DNA from 2 places in the Sinorhizobium sp. FG01 genome. Region 2 is predicted to be linked to the other one. Evidence: riboswitches for the same ligand, from Rfam matches in the RefSeq annotation. Region 2 holds a riboswitch; the other holds the start of a gene.
The links. A riboswitch is a leader RNA that binds a small molecule or an ion and turns the genes downstream of it on or off. The one in region 2 is predicted to bind S-adenosylmethionine.
Positions count from the first base shown of each region.

Region 1 (3,402 bases), on a different contig from region 2:
CTTGGCGCACCCAGCGCCTGAGCCGCTTCAGCGCCACCTTGATGTTGCGGGTACCGAGCTCGACTGTGTCGTCGTAGTCCTTGAACTCGCGCCGGTCCCAGACCTTGACCGCACGCCGATGACGCGAGCCTTCCTGGCCGATCCTGATACCTTCGGGATTGTAGCCATAGGCGCCGAAGGGCGAGGTGCCGGCCGTGCCGATCCATTTCGAGCCGCCCTGGTGACGGCCGGTCTGCTCGGCAAGCCGCTGGCGCAGCGTCTCCATCAGCCTGTCGAAACCGCCGAGCGCCTCGACGAGCTTCTTCTCCTCCTCGGTCAGATATTTCTCGGCGAGCTTCTTCAGCCATTCCTCGGGGATCGCCACTTCGGCAACATTCTGCGACGGGGAAACCGCTTGGAGCCCGGCGAAGCAATGCCGGAACACCCGGTCGAAGCGGTCGATGTAGCGCTCGTCCTTGATCAGCGCCGTGCGCGCCAAAAAATAGAAGGCCTCCACGTCAAAGGCGGCGATCCCCTTCTCCATTCCCTCGATCAGCGACAGAAACTCCCGAAGCGTCACCGGGATCTTCTCTGCCTTCAGTTCGAGGAAGAAGGGGATGAACATCACTCTCCGCTGCCGATCTTTTCGAGCTCGTAGGGTGTCGTCTGGTACATCTCGTTGATCCAGTTGCCGAAGAAGAGATGCGCATGGCTGCGCCAGCGGTTCTGCGGCGGCAGGGTCGAATCATTGTGCGGAAAGTAGTCGTGCGGCAGCTTGATCGGCACGCCGGCATCGACGTCGCGGAAATATTCGTCCGAAAGCGAAGTTGAATCATATTCGACATGATTGAACATGTAGAGCCGGTTGCCCTTCTTCTCGTGCACCAGGCAAACGCCCATCTCCTTCGATTCCATCAGGATCTCGAGGCTCGGAACCCGGTCGATATCGGCGCGGCGCACCTCGGTCCAGCGCGACACGGGGACGGCGAAGTCATCGGAAAAGCCGTTCAGATAGACCGACGAGGGCTTGAGGTTCTGGTGGCGATAGACGCCGAAGGCCTTTTCCTTGAGCGGATATTTCGGAACACCGTGAAAGTGGTAGATCCCCGCCATCGCGCCCCAACAGACGTTCAGCGTCGAGTGCACATGCGTTTCCGTCCAGTCGAAGATGCGCTTGAGCTCGTCCCAATAGGTGACCTCTTCATAGTCGAGCGTCTCGACCGGGGCGCCGGTGATGATGAAGCCGTCGAACTTGCGGCCCTTGACCTCCTCCCAGGTCTCGTAGAAGGCGAAGAGATGCTCCTCGGGCGTGTTCTTCGGCCGGTAGCCGCCGATGCGCACCAGCGTCAGCTCCACCTGCAGCGGCGTCGCGCCGATCAGCCGGGCGATCTGGATTTCCGTCTTGATCTTGTTCGGCATCAGGTTCAAGAGCCCGATCTGCAGCGGCCGGATGTCCTGGCGGACCGCCGCCGTCTCGGTCATCACCCGCACGCCCTCGTTGACGAGCGTTTCGAAGGCGGGCAGCGTATCGGGAATCTTGATGGGCATGGTTCCACTCGATCAATACAAAAAAACCGGCGGCGAGATGATCGCGACCGGTCCTCGGAAATCCGTTCTTTCCTCGGCCCTTTAGCGATTTCTTTAACGTGGCTGCAAGCCGGCCGGCCAAATCACCACAGGATCGTTTGATAGCGTGGCGCGGGGCAGGTGGTCAATGGAAAAGGAGTCTTGGGGTTTGCGGCCCCTCATCCGGCCTGCCGGCCACCTCTCCCCGTTCAACGGGGAGAAGGGACTCGCGGCGGCGCCCAAGCTCTCCCCCCCGCGAGCGGGGGCTAGTCCTCGGGTTAAGCCCGAGGAGAGGGGCAAACCCGAGGAAAAGGGCGAAGCGTCGCGCACTGCAGCAAGTCCAGACCTTCCTGCATTCCGTACCCCAGACGCGTGACGGCCTTTTCGGGGCTCATCCAAAAGAAGCGGAAGCGGATCGGCGCTCCACCGCCGTCCGGCGTCATTTCGTGATGCAGTCATGTTTGCCGCTGTTCGCCTTCAAGGGCGACGTGGAAATAGTGGCGGCGATGGCAGATTTCCCTATCACCTTTCCCGTAGCGAAAATCCCGGGTGGCGAATTGCGTCGCCGTGTCCGGCAGCGTGAGCCCGGTCTCCTCGAAAAATTCCCGACGGGCCGCGCCTTCCGGGCTCTCGCCCGGCTCAATCGTGCCGCCCGGCACCTGCAGCTCGATTTCGGGAAAATCCGGTTCGTCGAAGACCAGCAGCGAACCCCGCCAGGTGGCGTAGATCAGGACCTTTTGCGCGTCCGGGCTCATGCGTCGCGGCGCGCCATGAAGGCCAGGCGCTCGAACAGGTGCACGTCCTGCTCGTTCTTTAAAAGGGCGCCGTGCAGCTTCGGCAGCATCGATTTTGGATCGGCGCGCAGGTCGGCCGGATCGATCTCATCGGCGACCAGAAGGCGGATCCAGTCGAGAGCCTCGGAGGTCGAGGGCTTCTTTTTGAGCCCCGGCACCTCGCGGATGCCGTAGAAGGCGGCAAGGGCCGCCGATAGCAGGGTCTTGCGGATGCCCGGATAGTGGACCTCGACGATGCGGGCGAGCGTCTCGGCATCGGGAAAGCGGATATAGTGGAAGAAGCAGCGGCGCAGGAAGGCGTCCGGCAGTTCCTTTTCGTTGTTCGAAGTGATGACGACGATCGGCCGGTGTCGCGCGCGGATCGTCTCGCCGGTCTCGTAGACGTGGAACTCCATCCGGTCGAGTTCCTGCAAGAGGTCGTTGGGAAATTCAATGTCCGCCTTGTCGATCTCGTCGATCAGCAGCACCACCTTTTCCGACGCCTCGAAAGCCTGCCAGAGCTTGCCCTTGCGGATATAGTTCTTCACGTCGTTGACGCGGGCGTCGCCGAGCTGGCTGTCGCGCAGCCGCGAGACGGCGTCGTAATCGTAGAGCCCCTGCTGCGCCTTGGTGGTCGATTTGACGCTCCACTCTATGAGGTCGAGGCCAAGTGCCGCGGCGATCTGGCGGGCGAGCTCGGTCTTGCCGGTGCCTGGCTCGCCCTTGACGAGCAGCGGCCGCTCCAGCCTTATCGCCGCATTGACGGCGACCATCAGGTCCTTGTCGGCAATATAGTCGGCGGTACCTTCAAACTGCATGGACCTGCTACTCTCGAGGTTGATGAATGCGCGAAAACCGATCCCGCCTCACCCGCGAAATGCCGTGACCTCGATTTCGATCAGCATTTCCGGGCGGATCAGGTCGCAAACGACCATCGTCGCGGCTGGGCGGATCTCGCCGAAAACCCCGCCGAAAATCGGGAAGACCCGGTCGGCGAAGCTGGCGTCGGTGACGTAGTAATGATTGCGCACGACGTCCGAGAGCGAGAAGCCGGCTTCCTTCAGCGCAGCCTCGATCGTCTTCA
Region 1 is NZ_NWTB01000007.1:241,795-245,196, reverse strand. Features, by position in the region: gene CO656_RS13505 (VWA domain-containing protein) at 1-604, opposite strand, end outside; gene metA (homoserine O-succinyltransferase) at 604-1,527, opposite strand; SAM riboswitch at 1,589-1,666, opposite strand; gene CO656_RS31395 (NUDIX domain-containing protein) at 2,001-2,300, opposite strand; gene CO656_RS13490 (MoxR family ATPase) at 2,297-3,136, opposite strand; gene CO656_RS13485 (RidA family protein) at 3,185-3,402, opposite strand, start outside.
Region 1: another riboswitch for S-adenosylmethionine. It lies ahead of metA (homoserine O-succinyltransferase); the one in region 2 lies ahead of CO656_RS09915 (O-succinylhomoserine sulfhydrylase).

Region 2 (3,402 bases):
CTTTCGTGACGGGTCATGAAAAAGCCGCCCGGCGCGGGCCGGGCGGCTGAGGTCACCTGAAATTGGACGGTTCAGGCGCGGATCGACTTCAGTCCCTTGGCGAAATCCTCGACAAGGTCGTCGCTGTCTTCGATCCCGGCCGAGAACCGTACGGTTCCGGCCGAGATGCCGAGTTCGGTACGGGCCTCGTCGGTGAGGTTCTTGTGCGTCGTCGTCGCCGGATGTGTAATCAGGCTCTTGGAATCGCCGAGATTGTTGGAAATCCGAACGATCTCAAGGGCGTTCTGCAGCGCGAAGGCCGCATCCTTGCCGCCCTTCAGCTCGAAGGCGACCAGCGTCGAGCCGCCGGTCATCTGCTTGGCGATGATGTCGGCCTGCGGATGGTCCTTGCGGCCCGGATAGATGACGCGCGCCACCTGGGGCTGCTCAGCGAGGAAGTCGGCGATGCGGCGGGCGTTTTCCGTCTGCTGCCTGACGCGCAGCGGCAGCGTTTCGATGCCCTTGAGCAACGTCCAGGCGTTGAAGGGCGACATGGCAGGGCCGGTGTGGCGGAAATAGTCGTGCAGGTTCTCGTCGATCCATTCCTTGTCGGCAAGCACGACGCCGCCGAGGCAGCGGCCCTGGCCATCGATATGCTTGGTGGCGGAATAGACGACGACATGGGCGCCCAGCTCCAGCGGCTTCTGGAAGAGCGGCGTCGCGAAGACATTGTCGACCACGAGCTTGGCGCCCACCTGGTCGGCGAGCCTGGCGACGCCGGCGATGTCGATCACCTCCAGCGTCGGGTTGGTCGGGCTCTCGAGGAAGAAGACCTTGGTGTTCGGCCGCACCGCCTTTTCCCAGTTGGCAAGCTCGCGGCCGTCGACCAGCGTGCATTCGACGCCGTATTTCGGAGCGAGCGTTTCGACCACCCAGCGGCAGGAGCCGAAGAGGGCGCGGGCGGCGACGATGTGGTCTCCCGCCTTGACCTGGCAGAGGATCGCCGCCGAAACCGCCGCCATACCGGAGGCCGTGGCGCGCGCATCCTCGGCGCCTTCGAGCATGCACATGCGCTTCTCAAACATGTCGTTGGTCGGGCTTCCGTAGCGGGCATAGATGAAGCCGTCGGTCTCGCCCTTGAAGCGGGCTTCCGCCGCTTCCGAGCTTTCGTAGACGAAGCCCTGTGTCAGGAAGATCGCTTCCGAGGTCTCGCCGTGCTGCGAGCGGGTGGTCCCGCCGTGGACGAGTTGGGTTGCCGGGCGCCAGGTCTTGCTCATGCGACGATCACCTTCAGAACAAAAAAACCGGCCGCGAAACGACCGGTTTGACACCCGGCCTTTTTAGCTACTTGTTTAACGTGGCTGCAAGCCGACCGGCCAAATCACCACGGGATAAAGCTCCAATACTGCCTGGCCGCGCTTGCGTCAATTCCCGGAGTTTGGTTTTGTCTGGCAACTGAGAATGAGGATCGGAATGGGCCGCGACACAGGGATTTTGGCCGACCGCGCAATTGCCGCGCTGTTTGCCACGGGACGTCTGAAGAGCGAGAAGCCGCTGGATGATGACCAGATCCAGCCGGCGAGCCTCGATCTTCGGCTCGGATCCAAGGCGTTTCGCGTCCGGGCGAGCTTCATGCCGGGACCGGCGCATCTCGTCGCCGACAAGCTCGACCGCCTGAAGCTGCACGTCATCGATCTTCGCGAGGGCGCGGTGCTGGAAACCGGCTGCGTCTATATCGTGCCGCTGATGGAGAGCCTGACGCTGCCGGAGACCATGTCGGCGTCGGCCAATCCGAAGAGTTCGACCGGTCGCCTTGACATCTTCACGCGCGTCATCACCGATAGGGCGCAGGAGTTCGACAAGATCCCCGCCGGCTACAGCGGGCCGCTTTATCTCGAGATCAGTCCGCGGACCTTTCCGATCGTCGTTCGCCGCGGCTCGCGTCTCTCGCAGATCCGTTTCCGCGTCGGCCACTCCGTTCTTTCCGAGCAAGAACTGCTGGGCTTGCACGAAAGCGACGTGCTCGTCGCCAGCGAGCGGCCCAACATCACCGGCGGCGGCATTGCGCTGTCGATCGACCTCAAGGGCACCGGCCCGGACGGCCTGATCGGCTATCGCGGCAAGCATCACACGTCGGTGGTCGACGTCGACAAGAAGGCGGAGCACGCCGTTTTTGATTTCTGGGAGCCGCTCTATAGCCGCGGCCGCGACGACCTGATCCTCGATCCGGACGAGTTTTACATCCTCGTGTCGCGCGAGGCAGTTCATGTGCCGCCGCTCTACGCCGCCGAAATGACGCCCTTCGATCCGCTGGTCGGCGAGTTCCGCGTCCATTATGCCGGCTTCTTCGATCCGGGGTTCGGCCACGCCTCAGCCGGCGGCAGCGGCAGCCGCGCAGTACTCGAGGTCCGCAGCCACGAAGTGCCCTTCATCCTCGAACACGGGCAGATCGTCGGCCGGCTGATCTACGAGCACATGCTGGAGCGTCCGGAAGGTCTTTACGGCATCGATCTCGGCTCGAACTACCAGGCGCAGGGCCTGAAGCTTTCCAAGCATTTTCGCGCCGAGTGAGCCCAATAGCTGGATGATTCACTGCTCCAATAGAGCAGTGAATCATCTAGACGCTTGACAGATCGCGACCATTGGGGAAATTTCCGCTTCAGACGCGGGTGTAGTTCAGTGGTAGAACGCCAGCTTCCCAAGCTTGATGTCGTCGGTTCGATCCCGATCACCCGCTCCATTTTCCCTTCCTTCCGTATTCGCCCGACCCGCTTTAAGAATGCGCGGCCCTGCCGAGGGCCGGCCTATGGTCAGCGCTGCAGCATCCCGCTAAGTTCCGCTCAATGCTTGCGAATCGGATGGTAATGACGCGCGCTTCCTTTCACAAAACTATCGGGCTGCTGGCGGTCGCGGCGGTGCTCGTCGCATCCGCGGCGGGCGGCGCGCCGAAGGACCTGCCGCTGCTGTTCGATGCCCGCGAGCGCATCGCCAAGCCCGATCTGACCGGCCTGGCTCGGCTGCGCTTCCTCACCACGGTCGATTTCCCGCCTTTCAATTTTATCGATCAGTCGGGCAAGCTTTCGGGATTCCACGTCGATCTCGCCCGGGAAATCTGCCGCGAGCTGGAGATCGAACCGAAATGCCAGATCCAGGCGGTGACCTATCCCGAACTGATGCCGGCGCTAGAACAGGGCCAGGGCGAGGCGATCGTCGCCGGCATCGCCGTGACGCCGGAACTAAGGCGGCGTTTCGCCTTCTCCAGGGCCTTCTTGCAACTGCCGGCCCGTTTCGCCCTCAACAGGAAGGCTGCCGAGGGGGTTCAGAGACCGGACGACCTCGTCGGCAAGCCGGTCGGGGCCGTGGCCGGAACGACGCATGAAGCGATGCTGAAGGCCTTCTTCCCGAAGCTCGAGGCCAAAGCCT
Region 2 is NZ_NWTB01000005.1:367,264-370,665, forward strand. Features, by position in the region: gene CO656_RS09910 (CDP-alcohol phosphatidyltransferase family protein) at 1-19, shown strand, start outside; gene CO656_RS09915 (O-succinylhomoserine sulfhydrylase) at 72-1,256, opposite strand; SAM riboswitch at 1,299-1,377, opposite strand; gene CO656_RS09920 (2'-deoxycytidine 5'-triphosphate deaminase) at 1,453-2,550, shown strand; tRNA gene CO656_RS09925 (tRNA-Gly) at 2,645-2,719, shown strand; gene CO656_RS09930 (transporter substrate-binding domain-containing protein) at 2,844-3,402, shown strand, end outside.